2 linked regions of the Aridibaculum aurantiacum genome follow. The protein of the gene in region 1 interacts with the protein of each later gene in a pairwise test. Links are inferred from orthologs where the notes say so. Each region holds a gene or a part of one and is shown in the gene's direction. Other genes may lie near its edges.

Evidence for each region.
Region 2: the proteins of J4N22_RS09950 (region 1) and rlmB interact in binary tests that used the Escherichia coli proteins (3 or more experiments, as listed by UniProt). The link is inferred for Aridibaculum aurantiacum from one-to-one orthologs.

What each region holds. Positions count from the first base shown.
Region 1 is NZ_JAFEWC010000001.1:2,372,377-2,378,711, reverse strand. The notes cover bases 1,622-4,474. They hold J4N22_RS09950 (NAD(P)H-hydrate dehydratase), read left to right. Parts: upstream 1,622-2,229; coding sequence 2,230-3,720; downstream 3,721-4,474. Other genes in these bases: J4N22_RS09940 (sodium-translocating pyrophosphatase), read left to right, coding at 4,334-4,474; J4N22_RS09945 (hypothetical protein), read left to right, coding at 3,889-4,119; J4N22_RS09955 (serine hydrolase domain-containing protein), read left to right, coding at 1,622-2,157. Outside these bases: serA (phosphoglycerate dehydrogenase), read right to left, coding at 1-203; J4N22_RS09960 (response regulator), read left to right, coding at 358-789; more of J4N22_RS09955, read left to right, coding at 1,168-1,621; more of J4N22_RS09940, read left to right, coding at 4,475-6,335. UniProt on the Escherichia coli protein: Bifunctional enzyme that catalyzes the epimerization of the S- and R-forms of NAD(P)HX and the dehydration of the S-form of NAD(P)HX at the expense of ADP, which is converted to AMP.
Region 2 is NZ_JAFEWC010000001.1:2,071,584-2,078,043, forward strand. What follows is about bases 1,148-4,125. They hold rlmB (23S rRNA (guanosine(2251)-2'-O)-methyltransferase RlmB), read left to right. Parts: upstream 1,148-2,241; coding sequence 2,242-3,009; downstream 3,010-4,125. Other genes in these bases: metK (methionine adenosyltransferase), read left to right, coding at 1,148-1,550; J4N22_RS08630 (NUDIX domain-containing protein), read left to right, coding at 1,625-2,191; J4N22_RS08640 (hydroxymethylglutaryl-CoA lyase), read left to right, coding at 3,076-3,924; J4N22_RS08645 (GSCFA domain-containing protein), read left to right, coding at 3,940-4,125. Outside these bases: J4N22_RS08620 (DUF4270 family protein), read left to right, coding at 1-238; more of metK, read left to right, coding at 300-1,147; more of J4N22_RS08645, read left to right, coding at 4,126-4,932; J4N22_RS08650 (family 1 glycosylhydrolase), read right to left, coding at 5,017-6,460. UniProt on the Escherichia coli protein: Specifically methylates the ribose of guanosine 2251 in 23S rRNA.

The sequences.
Region 1 (6,335 bases):
GTGATGCGTGTTTTACTTCTTATACCTATTAAGTGAACATCCTTAATTGCTTTCACCAGTTCATCTTCGCTTAATGCTCCGGAAAGCCTTTTTACATTGGTATAGCCATTGTTTGTAAATACTTCTGCTGCTTTATCACTTATATTTTCAAGAAGCAAAATGTTGATCTTCTCTTTCGGATAGCTTGTTGTGGAGTTGTTCATTTATAAAGCAGTTTGGAAACCGGGCGAAAGTATGAATTAAATTAAAAGCTAGTTGCGCCGAAAGATTCCAAAGGTTATCTTTGCTGCATCCATTACTATCTTCCCTGAGAGAATTTTCTTTTCCAAGTTTTAGATATCTATACACAGAAAAACCATGGAAACCCCCTTTCGAATCCTTATTGCAGATGATGATGCTGATGACATTCAACTAACAAAGGAATGTTTTGTAGAGAATGAATTTCCTATTGATGTAAATGATGTACAGGATGGGCAACTGCTATTGGAGCACCTGAAAAAACTTGTTCTTCAGCACGAAAGAGATCAACTGCCACAGTTGATTTTACTCGACCTTAATATGCCTCGCAAAACCGGCCTTGAAGCATTAAGAGAATTGAAAGCCGACACTCAACTCTGTCGTATACCTGTTATAATTTTTTCTACATCTAAAGCCCAACGAGATATAGACAAGGCTTATGAATTGGGTGCAAGTTGTTTTGTAAACAAACCCAACACACTGGAAGAATGGTGTGATAAAATGGGGAAGCTTGGTAAGTTCTGGATAGATTGCGTGAAAGTGGCGGTTTAACAACAACGACTTGAAGATTTGTTTTGATAGTCTTTTTTAATTTATTCTGATCACCGTTTCTGCTTCTTTATTACCGGCCATTACAAGTAGAAGTATTTCATTTTCTTGATGTGGAAAACTTCGTTTCATTTTCATGGCATAGAAAATGATTCCACAGAGGAAGTTTCTACAATGTTAACCTGCATGATTCCAATAATTTCAGCCGAAAATAAAATTGATTTGAAGTATCCTATATATATATTGATTGCTGCTTTACTTTTTGGCTGCAAACAGAAGAACGAAAAAAACGCGCAGAGAAACCAACCCCATCAAACGGTTGCTTTATATAACAAACTATCAGACGAGCAAAAGGCTAAATACTCCGAATCTGTACAACGCATGTATGATTCCCTCCTACTAAAAAGAGGCTTCAATGGAGGAATAATAGTGGCAAAGAATGGCCAGGTTTTACTGGAAGATTATAGAGGCTACTTCAACCTGGTAACCAAGGATACAATAACACCCAATACACCTTTTCACGTAGCATCTGTTTCGAAGACATTTACAGGTATGGCTATAATGAAACTGTGGGAAGAGAATAGATTGAAACTAGACGATTCACTTCAGGTTTTTTTTCCTGACTTTCCATATAAAGGCATCACAGTACAGATGTTGCTGAACCATAGAAGTGGCTTGCCAAACTACGCTTACCTGATGCCTAAAGAGCCGCATTGGAAGAAGAATTTTGCAACCAATCATGATATGCTTCGTTTCCTGGTAGAAAAGAAGCCGCAGCCGTACAATAAGCCTGATCGCGGATTTCAATACTGCAATACGAATTATGCATTACTGGCACTGGTGGTAGAAAAAGTAACAGGTCAGCCTTTTCCTGAGTATATGAAGAACAATGTTTTTACTCCGCTTGGCATGCAAAACACTTTTGTATTCTCTATAAAAGATACGGCAGATTATGTACCTAGTTTCAATTGGGATAATTCGCCTGCACGCATAGAAAGTATGGACTGCATCTATGGTGATAAAAATGTTTACACTACTCCGCGTGACCTGTTGCTATGGGATGATGCTCTTTACTCCAACAAATTTGTAACGGAAGCTACACTTGATGAGGCCATACAACCTACAAGCTTTGAAAAACCAGGTTCTCACAATTATGGTATGGGATGGCGTTTGGTACTAATGCCCAACAACAAAAAGATCGTTTACCACAATGGTTGGTGGCATGGCAACAACAGTAGCTTTACGCGCATGATTCACGATACCGTTACCATCATCATTGTTGGAAATAAATTCAACCGCGCAATTTATAGTGGGCAAAAGTTTGGCGCAATCTTCAACAACCAGGCGGATGATGAGAACATGGTGGAATAAGTGAATTATACTTTTCTGCTTAACTCATTTAAGATGTAGTGCCGGGTTATCTTTATCCAATAACTGAGGCCAATGAAGATATTTTCAGCCAATCAAATCAGGGAATGGGAACAGTACACTATAGACAATGAACCCATCAGCTCCTGGGCTTTGATGGAACGCGCATCCTTGCAATGTACCAACTGGATTATCCAGCATGCACCTACAGATCAACCAATTAAGATCTTTTGTGGTAAAGGCAACAATGGCGGCGATGGCCTTGCTATAGCAGCACAGTTGGCAGAGCGAAAATTGCAAGCTGAAGTATATATCCTTGAATTTGGAACTGTTGGAACAGCAGATTTCCAAAACAACCTTCGCAGGTTACACGCGTTGCCTGTAAAGCTTCACTTCATACAGGAGCCCAGTTTTTTCCCGGAGATATCAAATAATGATTTGGTTATAGATGCATTGTACGGCTCAGGCCTTAACAGGCCTTTGCAGGATCTTTCAGCACAGTTGGTGCAACACATCAATTCTTCCGGCGCACGGGTTGTTTCTATTGATCTGCCAAGTGGAATGTTTGCAGACTATTCTACCATACCCCACCCTGTTATAGTTGCTGATTATACACTCACTTTCCAGGTGCCAAAGCTTTGTTTTCTATTGCCAGAAAATGAGCAGTTTTTCGGCGAGCTTCATGTGTTGCCTATTGGTCTGCATCCGGCATTTTTTAAGAATGAAGAAGCGCATTATCACCTTGTAGAGCCTGCTTTCATAAAAGAAATATATAAGCCACGCAAACGTTTTTCGCATAAAGGCACCTACGGGCATTGCCTTGTAATAGCGGGTGAAACAGGAAAAATGGGCGCTGCATTATTAACCACTAAAGCATGCTTACGTGCGGGTGCAGGTTTGGTAACTGCTTTACTGGATGAACAACATCTTCCTATTATGCAGGTGGCAGTGCCTGAGGCAATGGTGGCAATGCGAAATGAAATGGTTGATTTTTCTAAGTACAATAGTATCTGCATAGGACCGGGTTTGGGTACATCAGCTAAAGCTGTTAAACTGGTAGAGTTACTTTTAGAAAAAGCCACTACTCCACTTGTTCTGGATGCAGATGCATTGAACATATTGGCGCAGCGAAACGATCTCTTACAATCACTTCCTCAACAGTCTATACTTACGCCACATCCAAAAGAATTTGAACGCCTTTTCGGAAAATGTTCAAATGATTATGAACGTTTAGTATTGGCTAAAAAGAAGGCGGAAGAGTTAGGCGTGATCATCATTTTGAAAGGACATAGAACGGCCATTGCGCAAGCTGATCAACCAATAATTTTCAATAGTACAGGTAACCCCGGGATGGCTACTGGCGGCAGTGGTGATGTATTAACAGGTATCATCACTGCACTTTTAGCACAAGGCTATACACCGGCGAATGCAGCTGTTTTAGGAGTTTATCTTCATGGTTTGTCAGGTGATCTAGCAGCAAAGCAATTATCAGAAGAAGCGCTTATAGCAGGTGATATAGTAAGGTTCTTAGGTGAAGCTTATAAAAAGATAAGATCGCTTTCTTAGTTGAAAGAAAAAGAGTCAGTGCTACAGTAATTCTACTTTTCCTAAATAAGAACTATTCTAAAGTGATCGCACCTGCAATTTTAATCTTCATCAGCAGGCGGAGTACAGGCAAAAGTTGTTAACTTCATTATGTACCATAATTCTTTACACCTCTGGTAAATGTAGAATATGATTGTAAACAAGCCTGCCTATCAAACTTTGGAACAGCCCACCATTCAACAAGGGCATCATGATGAAGTAAAAGCGATCAGCAAGCTTGTTCATCTAAAATTTAGCAGGCTTATCAAACGTGAAAAAAATCCATTGAAGAAGCTCGTGCTTACCATGAAGCGTTATGCAGAATTAAAGAAGGTAAAAGCGCAGGTTACTTCCTCCGACAACCTATACTCCATCTATTGATCCCTCTTCTAGTATCGCTATCCTTCATTTAGAAATAGTAATAAAAGTTGCTGTTTTGTAAGTAGCACTTCCTCAACATATTGCTTTACAAAAAACAACTCTCTTTTCTCTTATAAGTTTCTTTTCCCCGTTTTATAAGAAAGTGTTAATGTGTTTGTTTTACACCTATTTTTGGCCACATTAAAACATACAAGAGAAAAAACGAGAATTGCTTATGAACTATTTGATTTATGCCGTTCCGGCAATGGGTATCATAGGGCTTCTATACACCCTGGTGAAGTTTAAATGGGTAAGTAAACAGGAAGCAGGTACGGAGAGGATGAAGGAAATCGCTCATTATATACAAGAAGGTGCAATGGCCTTCTTACGTGCTGAATATAAGATCCTCACTTATTTTGTTGTTATTGCTGGTTTATTGTTGGGTGTTATGGGTTATAGCAATCCAAGCAGCCACTGGAGTATTTCCATATCATTTGTGGCAGGCGCTGTTTTTAGTGCTTTAGCAGGATATATCGGTATGCGCATCGCAACAAAAGCGAATGCTCGTACAGCACATTCTGCACGTACCAGTTTAAGCAAAGCTTTGGCTGTTTCATTTACCGGAGGTTCTGTAATGGGTCTTGGAGTAGCTGGCTTAGCAGTACTTGGTCTTGGTGGTTTATTCATCCTTCTAAAAGCAATATTTGCTCCTGAGAGTGGCGTGAATAGTTTAGAAATGGAACGTACTATCGAGGTGCTAACCGGTTTTTCATTAGGTGCAGAAAGTATTGCATTGTTTGCACGTGTGGGTGGTGGTATTTATACAAAAGCTGCCGACGTAGGCGCTGACCTGGTAGGTAAAGTAGAAGCAGGTATTCCTGAAGATGATCCGCGTAACCCGGCAACCATTGCGGATAACGTAGGGGATAATGTGGGTGACGTTGCAGGTATGGGTGCTGACCTTTTCGGTTCTTATGTTGCAACAGTTCTTGCTACCATGGTACTGGGACGTGAGACTATCATTCCTAATGGTTCTTTGAATGAGTTTGGTGATATGGCTCCAATCCTGCTGCCGATGATGATAGCAGGTGTAGGAATTTTATTTTCTATAGTAGGAACCTGGTTTGTTCGCATTAGCGATAAAGTAGGCGTAGGTACTGAAGCTGTACAGCGCGCTTTGAATATGGGTAACTGGGGTTCTATAGTACTTACCGCTATTGCTGCTTATTTCCTTACTGTATGGATTTTACCTGATACCATGATCCTGCGCGACTATACTTTCTCTCCTATGGCTGTTTTTGGTGCCATTGTAGTAGGATTGGTAGTAGGTACGCTTATGAGCATCATTACCGAATACTATACAGCAATGGGTAAACGCCCGGTAAAAAGTATCATCCGCCAATCGGCAACAGGACATGCTACCAACGTGATTGGTGGTTTGGCTGTGGGTATGGAAAGTACCTTTTTGCCAATACTTGTTTTGGCTGGTGGTATCTACGGAAGCTACCAATTTGCTGGTTTATATGGAGTAGCTATTGCTGCTGCTGGTATGATGGCTACTACAGCTATGCAGCTGGCTATTGATGCTTTTGGACCAATTGCCGACAACGCTGGTGGTATAGCTGAAATGAGTGAGCTACCTAAAGATGTGCGTGAGAAAACAGATATTCTTGATGCTGTTGGTAATACTACTGCTGCTACTGGTAAAGGATTTGCCATTGCTTCTGCAGCCCTTACTGCATTGGCTTTATTCGCTGCCTTCGTAGGTATCTCTGGAATTTCGGGTATTGATATTTATAAAGCAGATGTTCTTGCATGTCTTTTTGTTGGTGGAATGATACCATTCATTTTCTCATCTCTTGCTATACGCGCTGTTGGTGAAGCAGCTATGGCAATGGTTGAAGAAGTGCGTCGCCAGTTCCGTACTATACCTGGAATAATGGAAGGTACAGGCAAGCCGGAATATGATAAATGTGTGGCTATATCTACTGAAGCATCTATTAAAAAGATGATGTTACCTGGTGCTATTACCATTGTTTCTCCACTGATCATCGGTTTCATTTTTGGCCCTGAAGCACTGGGTGGTTTCCTTGCAGGAGCAACGGTTAGTGGTGTACTGATGGGTATGTTCCAGAACAATGCAGGAGGCGCATGGGATAATGCTAAGAAGAGTTTTGAAAGCGGTGTAGAGATCAATGGCGAAATGTTTTACAAGAAATCAGATCCACACAAAGCAT
Region 2 (6,460 bases), 300 kb from region 1 along the record:
TTATGTTCAAGGTATAGTTTCAAGAAAAGATAGCAGCTATGCGCTTCGTATTTACGCACCATCTAATGACTCTATAAAGTTCAATCTTCCTTATCCTAACCAAGGAGTATTTGCTACCTACCAGATTGCCCCTTCTAACAGCAATCGTATGGCAGAAGGTAGAGTACGATTAGCAGGAGGAGCTCATCCCAATGAAAGAGTTAGAATGCGCGTTCGCATAATTTATTCTCGCTTGTAAGCGTTATTGGTGTTCACCATATATTTGCGCAACTTTTAAAAAAATACCATCAACTGTTTTTATGCCTTATTTATTTACATCAGAAAGTGTTTCTGAAGGACATCCTGATAAAGTAGCTGACCAGATCAGTGATGCATTGATAGATAATTTTCTTGCTTTTGATCCTCAAAGTAAAGTAGCGTGCGAAACACTTGTAACAACAGGACAGGTTGTATTAGCCGGAGAAGTGAAGAGTAAAGCTTACCTCGATGTCCAGGAAATTGCTCGTGGTGTTATCCGTAAAATAGGATATACCAAGAGTGAATATATGTTTGAGGCAAACAGCTGTGGTGTATTTTCTGCTATTCACGAACAATCATCTGACATTAACCAGGGTGTAGACAGGCAGGTAAAAGAAGAGCAAGGTGCCGGCGACCAGGGAATGATGTTTGGCTATGCAACAAATGAAACTGAAGATTATATGCCACTGGCACTTGATCTTTCTCATAAACTTCTGATTGAACTGGCAGCTTTGCGCAGGGAGAACAAGCAGATCAAATATCTGCGTCCTGATGCAAAGAGCCAGGTTACTTTAGAATACAATGATGACAATAAGCCAGTTCGTATCGATGCGATCGTTGTTTCTACACAGCACGATGATTTTGATACAGAGCCTAAGATGTTAGAAAAGATAAAGGCTGACATCATCAACATTTTGATACCAAGAGTGAAGAGCAAGTACAAGAAGTACGCAAAGCTTTTCAACAACGATATTAAATACCACATCAACCCAACTGGTAAATTCGTAATTGGTGGACCACATGGTGATACCGGACTTACAGGTCGTAAGATCATTGTAGATACTTACGGTGGTAAAGGTGCGCATGGTGGTGGAGCATTCAGCGGAAAAGATCCGAGCAAGGTTGATAGAAGTGCTGCTTATGCAACACGTCATATAGCTAAAAACCTGGTGGCTGCAGGCGTTTGCGATGAAGTACTTGTGCAGGTTTCTTACGCTATTGGTGTAGCACAACCTACAAGCATTTATGTAAATACTTACGGCACAGCTAAGGTGGACATGACCGATAGCGAAATCGCTAAAGTGGTAGAAGGTGTTTTTGATATGCGTCCTTACTTCATTGAGCAACGCCTGAAACTAAGAAGCCCTATCTACAGCGAAACTGCTGCTTATGGTCACATGGGAAGGCAGCCTGAAGTGAAAGTGAAAGAATTTGTGATGCCTAATGGAAAAGTAAAGCAAGTGAAAGTGGAACTGTTTACATGGGAAAAACTTGACTATGTAAATAAGGTGCGTAAAGCATTTGGTGTTTAAGCCGTTTCAATTAATATAATATAGAACCTCCTGAAAGGGAGGTTTTTTTGTAAATCATATTTTCAATTTCTGTCATGATAGATGAAAATTACAACCCCTGGAAGATAGTTTCTGAGAAGCAGGTATACGATAACAAATGGATCCGGCTTACCGAGTACGATGTAATAAATCCTTCGGGAAATGCGGGTATTTATGGTAAAGTTCATTTTAAAAACAAAGCCATTGGTATACTGCCGTTGGATGAAGATTGGAATACTTACCTGGTAGGGCAATATCGATTTACAATTGATGCATATAGCTGGGAAATTCCGGAAGGTGGGGGAGCTTTGGATGTGGATCCTATTGAGTCAGCTAAACGAGAATTGAAGGAAGAGACAGGCTTGGTAGCGGGTGAATGGACTGAGCTCGGTCAATTATATTTATCAAATTCAGTTAGCGATGAACTGGCCATCCTGTTCCTGGCACGCAACCTTACACAAGAGGAAGCTATGCCTGAAGAAACCGAACAATTAGTGGTGAAGAAACTTCCGTTTGAAGAAGCCTACCAGATGGTGGAAGATGGATTGATAACTGATGCAATGGCGGTAGCAGCAATACAAAAGGTAAAACTTCTCATGCTACAGGGAAAGATCAGCCGCTAATTGATTGTTGTTGCGCAGCATATAGATTTTAATACCGTTATTTTTGCACCATGAATTTTCGTCACCAGAATAATCGCCAGCGTCCAAAGAAAAATCTTTTGATAGTTGGAAAAGACAAGGTTATAGATGCTCTGAAAACAGGCAAATACCTTGATCGAATTTATCTTTCTTCCACTGTACACGGACCGGAGATAGATGAAATAAGAGCACTTGCTTCCGATAAGCAAGTGCCTATAAATAAAGTTCCGGTAGAAAAACTGAACAGTTTCAATGTCAGCAATCACGGCAACTGCATTGCTGTTATCTCAAAAATAAAATACCAGGACCTCCAGGAGGTGATCTCTTTTGTAGTAGATAATGGGGAAACGCCATTGTTTCTGATGTTGGATGGTATAACTGATGTGCGCAATATTGGCGCAATAGCACGAACTGCATTTTGCTGTGGTGTACAGGCTATCATCATTCCAGAAAAAGGTGTGGGTGCACTGAACGATGATGCTATAGCCACATCAGCAGGAGCACTTGAACAAATTGCCATCTGCCGTGTGAACAGCCTTATGAAAGCTGTAGACGAGCTGCACCTGAACGGCATTAAAGTATATGCAAGCGAAATGAAAGCTTCTACCAATGTTTTTGATTTACCTCTATCTGAGCCCGCAGCTATAGTAATGGGCAGCGAGGACAAAGGAATTTATCCTGCTTTGATGAAGATTTGCGATGAGCAATTTAAGATCCCAATGAAAGGAGATTTTGAATCATTGAATGTATCAGTTGCTGCAGGAATGATCTTGTATGAAGCCATGAAACAAAGAATGTAATTGGTGCCAATTCCAGCGAATTGCTTTATAAGTTTAATTCCTGAACTCCTTCTGAAAGTTTGAAACATGCTGCAAATAATAGAATGTCCACGCGATGCTATGCAGGGGTGGCCAAAGCCGATATCTACAGAAGATAAAATATATTACCTCAACACGCTATTGCAGGTTGGCTTCCATACGCTTGATTGCGGAAGTTTTGTTTCGCCAAAGGCTATACCCCAAATGGCGGATACAGCCGAGGTTTTACCAAAACTTCAACTTCATAATTCCAGAACAAAACTTTTGGTTATAGTAGCCAACAAACGTGGAGCTGAACAGGCGGTTCAATTTGATGAGGTGAGTTTTATTGGTTATCCATTTTCCATTTCTCCTACTTTTCAATTGCGAAATACCAATAGCAATATAGAAGAAAGTGTGCAACGCGTAGACGAGATACAGGAGCTATGCACCAGGCACAACAAGCAATTGGTAATTTACCTGAGCATGGGTTTTGGAAATCCTTACGGTGATGAATATAATGAAGGCGTGCTACTGAATTGGGCGGAGGAGATGGTGAAAAAAGATGTGCGTGTGCTATCACTTTCAGATACTGTGGGCGTGGCTACACCGTCTCAAATAACAACTGCGTTAAAATCTTTATTGCCTGCTTACCCGGGTACTGAAATTGGTGTACACCTTCATAGCACCTCATCCACCTTAGAAGCTAAACTGCAAGCGGCTCTTGATGCAGGCTGCACTCGTTTTGATGGTGCATTGAAAGGAATAGGAGGATGTCCCATGGCAAAAGATGAATTGGTTGGTAACATGAAGACGGAGACCATCGTAGAATACTGCAGGACTAAAGGTTATAAAATTGACCTGGAAGAAGAGGCATTGCACAAGAGTCTTCAGCTTGCTGCAGAAATTTTTGTGTAACTAAAGCTTTATGTTATGAAAATGATGCTGGATATAGACATCAAGTCACCAGGACGAAAGATCAATTACAGTGACAAGCTGATGTTGGTAGGTTCTTGTTTCACTGAACAGATAGGTAAGAAGCTGGAAGATGTTAAGTTTTGCATGAAGCAAAATCCAAGCGGAATTCTTTTTGACCCGGTAAGCGTTACGACGAACCTGGTAAATTATATTGAGAACAAGCCATATAACAAGGATGACCTGTTTTACTTAAATGAGCTTTGGCAAAGCTGGAACCATCATTCTATTTTTTCAGGAATGGATGCAGCTGAAGTATTGATGAATATCAACCAGGCTCAGCAGCAAGCACATGAGTTTCTAAAAGATGCTGATTGGCTCATCATCACATTAGGTTCTGCTTTTTCTTACAGGCTTTCTGAATCTGGTGTACCGGTTGCCAATTGCCATCGTGCTCCGGCGCAGTACTTCGGCAAGCATTTATTAACTATAGAAGAGATAGTGACAGCATTGGACAATTGTATGCACCGGCTGTTTCATTTCAACAATAAGCTACAGATCATATTTACCATCAGTCCTGTGCGTCATATACGCGATGGGGTGGTAGAAAACAACCGGAGCAAGGCGCGGCTGATAGAGGCGGTGCATCACATGGTTAATAAATTCGATCGGCTGCATTATTTTCCTGCTTATGAACTGGTGATTGATGTTTTAAGAGACTACAGGTTCTATGATGTTGATCTTGTGCATCCAAATTATCCAGCAACAGAGTTCGTGTTTCAAAAGTTTATAGCTAGTTATATTGATGAGGATTCGCAGGCAATGATGGAGGAAATAAAAAAGATCGTGACAGCATATAAGCATAAACCCTTTCAGCCTGGTACTGAGGCACACCAGAATTTCTTGCGTAGCTTTTTAGAAAAGGCGAAACAGTTTCAACTGAAATACCCGCATATTAATCTTGAAGAAGAGATACATTATTTTTCTCGCCGTAAAGCGGTTGTGGAGTAGAGTCTACTACATTCTTTGTAAAAGTAAAAACAGCCTGAACCGGCTGTTTTTGTTTTAAAAATTGTTGGCTTTGATATCTATCATTTAAAGCACCAGTGTTTCCTGCTCTTTCATAAACCTACCTAGTGCATCATCAAGGGAGGGAAGAAGAAAACCTTTTTCAGTGGTCATGGCGGTATATGCAGGACGCGGTGCTTTCCAGCCCATTTCAGAGACCGGCATTCCTACCAGTTTATTCTTTTTATGCCCCGAACGATCTGCTACTTGCTCGGCCAGTTCTAGCCAGCTTACTTCAGCATGGTTGCTGATATTCCATATGCCGCTTACTTCATCTATCAGCAGATCTAGAGTGGTATTAACCAGGTCAGGAACATAGGTAGGTGAAATGGTGAGATCTTTTGCTACCGTCATTTCCTGGTTATTCTTAAGAGAATTAAGAACAAAGTATACAAAGTTGTATTGATCCCACGGGCCAAAGAATGCACTAGTTCTGATCACCAAAGCGGAAGGATTGGCTTTCATAACTTTTTCTTCAGCCAAGGCTTTGCTCTGCCCATAAATGTTTAGTGGACCTACCACATCACTCTCCAGGTAAGGCGTATTCTTTTTACCATCAAAGACAAGATCGCTGCTAAACGTGGTGAAATGTATCCCTAATTTATGGCAGATGGCAGCCATATATTCCGGGGCCAGAGTGTTGATGTCAAAGCAATTATCACATTCTTCTTCCGCATCGTCTACACGTACATAACCTGCAGTATTAACAACTGCCCAGGGATTGTATTGTTGTATCACACGCTCCAGTGCCTGCGGATCCAGAATGTTCACATCATTTCTACCAATGGCTACATGATGTATAGCACGAGCTTTACAAACCCTGCTGAATGCCTGTGCTAAAGTTCCTGCCTTTCCAATTATAAGCAATGGCCGGGTGTCCTGTTCATGGGGTATAGTAGTCATTGTTTCTTCTTTACTGTCACCAAAATAAATAACCCTGCATGGCCTGTTCCACCAGCCTTTTTCTGCCAGTGTGGGGTGAGTAAAACTTTCACCTTTAGCTAATTTGCTTACCAGTTTTGTAAGTGCAGTAGGGCGTGGATGAGGACCACGAATATCAAAAAGTCCTGCTTCGTAAACGCCGCTTGGTTTTGTTAGCAGGCTACACCAATCAAAAGAACCTAATACAGCCCAGGCCGTAACAGCTCTAATGTCTGCACCATCCTGTTTTGCATCACCGGCAGCAGAATAAACATAGTTGAACCAGCGTAATTGTTCTTCGCGTGTACAATGTAGGTGTACTTCTGTAACTGCTATGGGTAGTTGGTATCGCTGCCATGTTTCCAGTAGCAACTGTTTAGGACCTGCAAGACATTCTTCTTTTAAACGAACTGCCTCTACATCTGCATATTGATGTTTGCCATTGCCACCATGCGTATGCTGCGGATAGTGTTCTAAACGTTCATCTAAAAATCTTTCAGAAGTGATATAATGATTAATACCCATTACATCTGGTGGACAAGGATTTTCA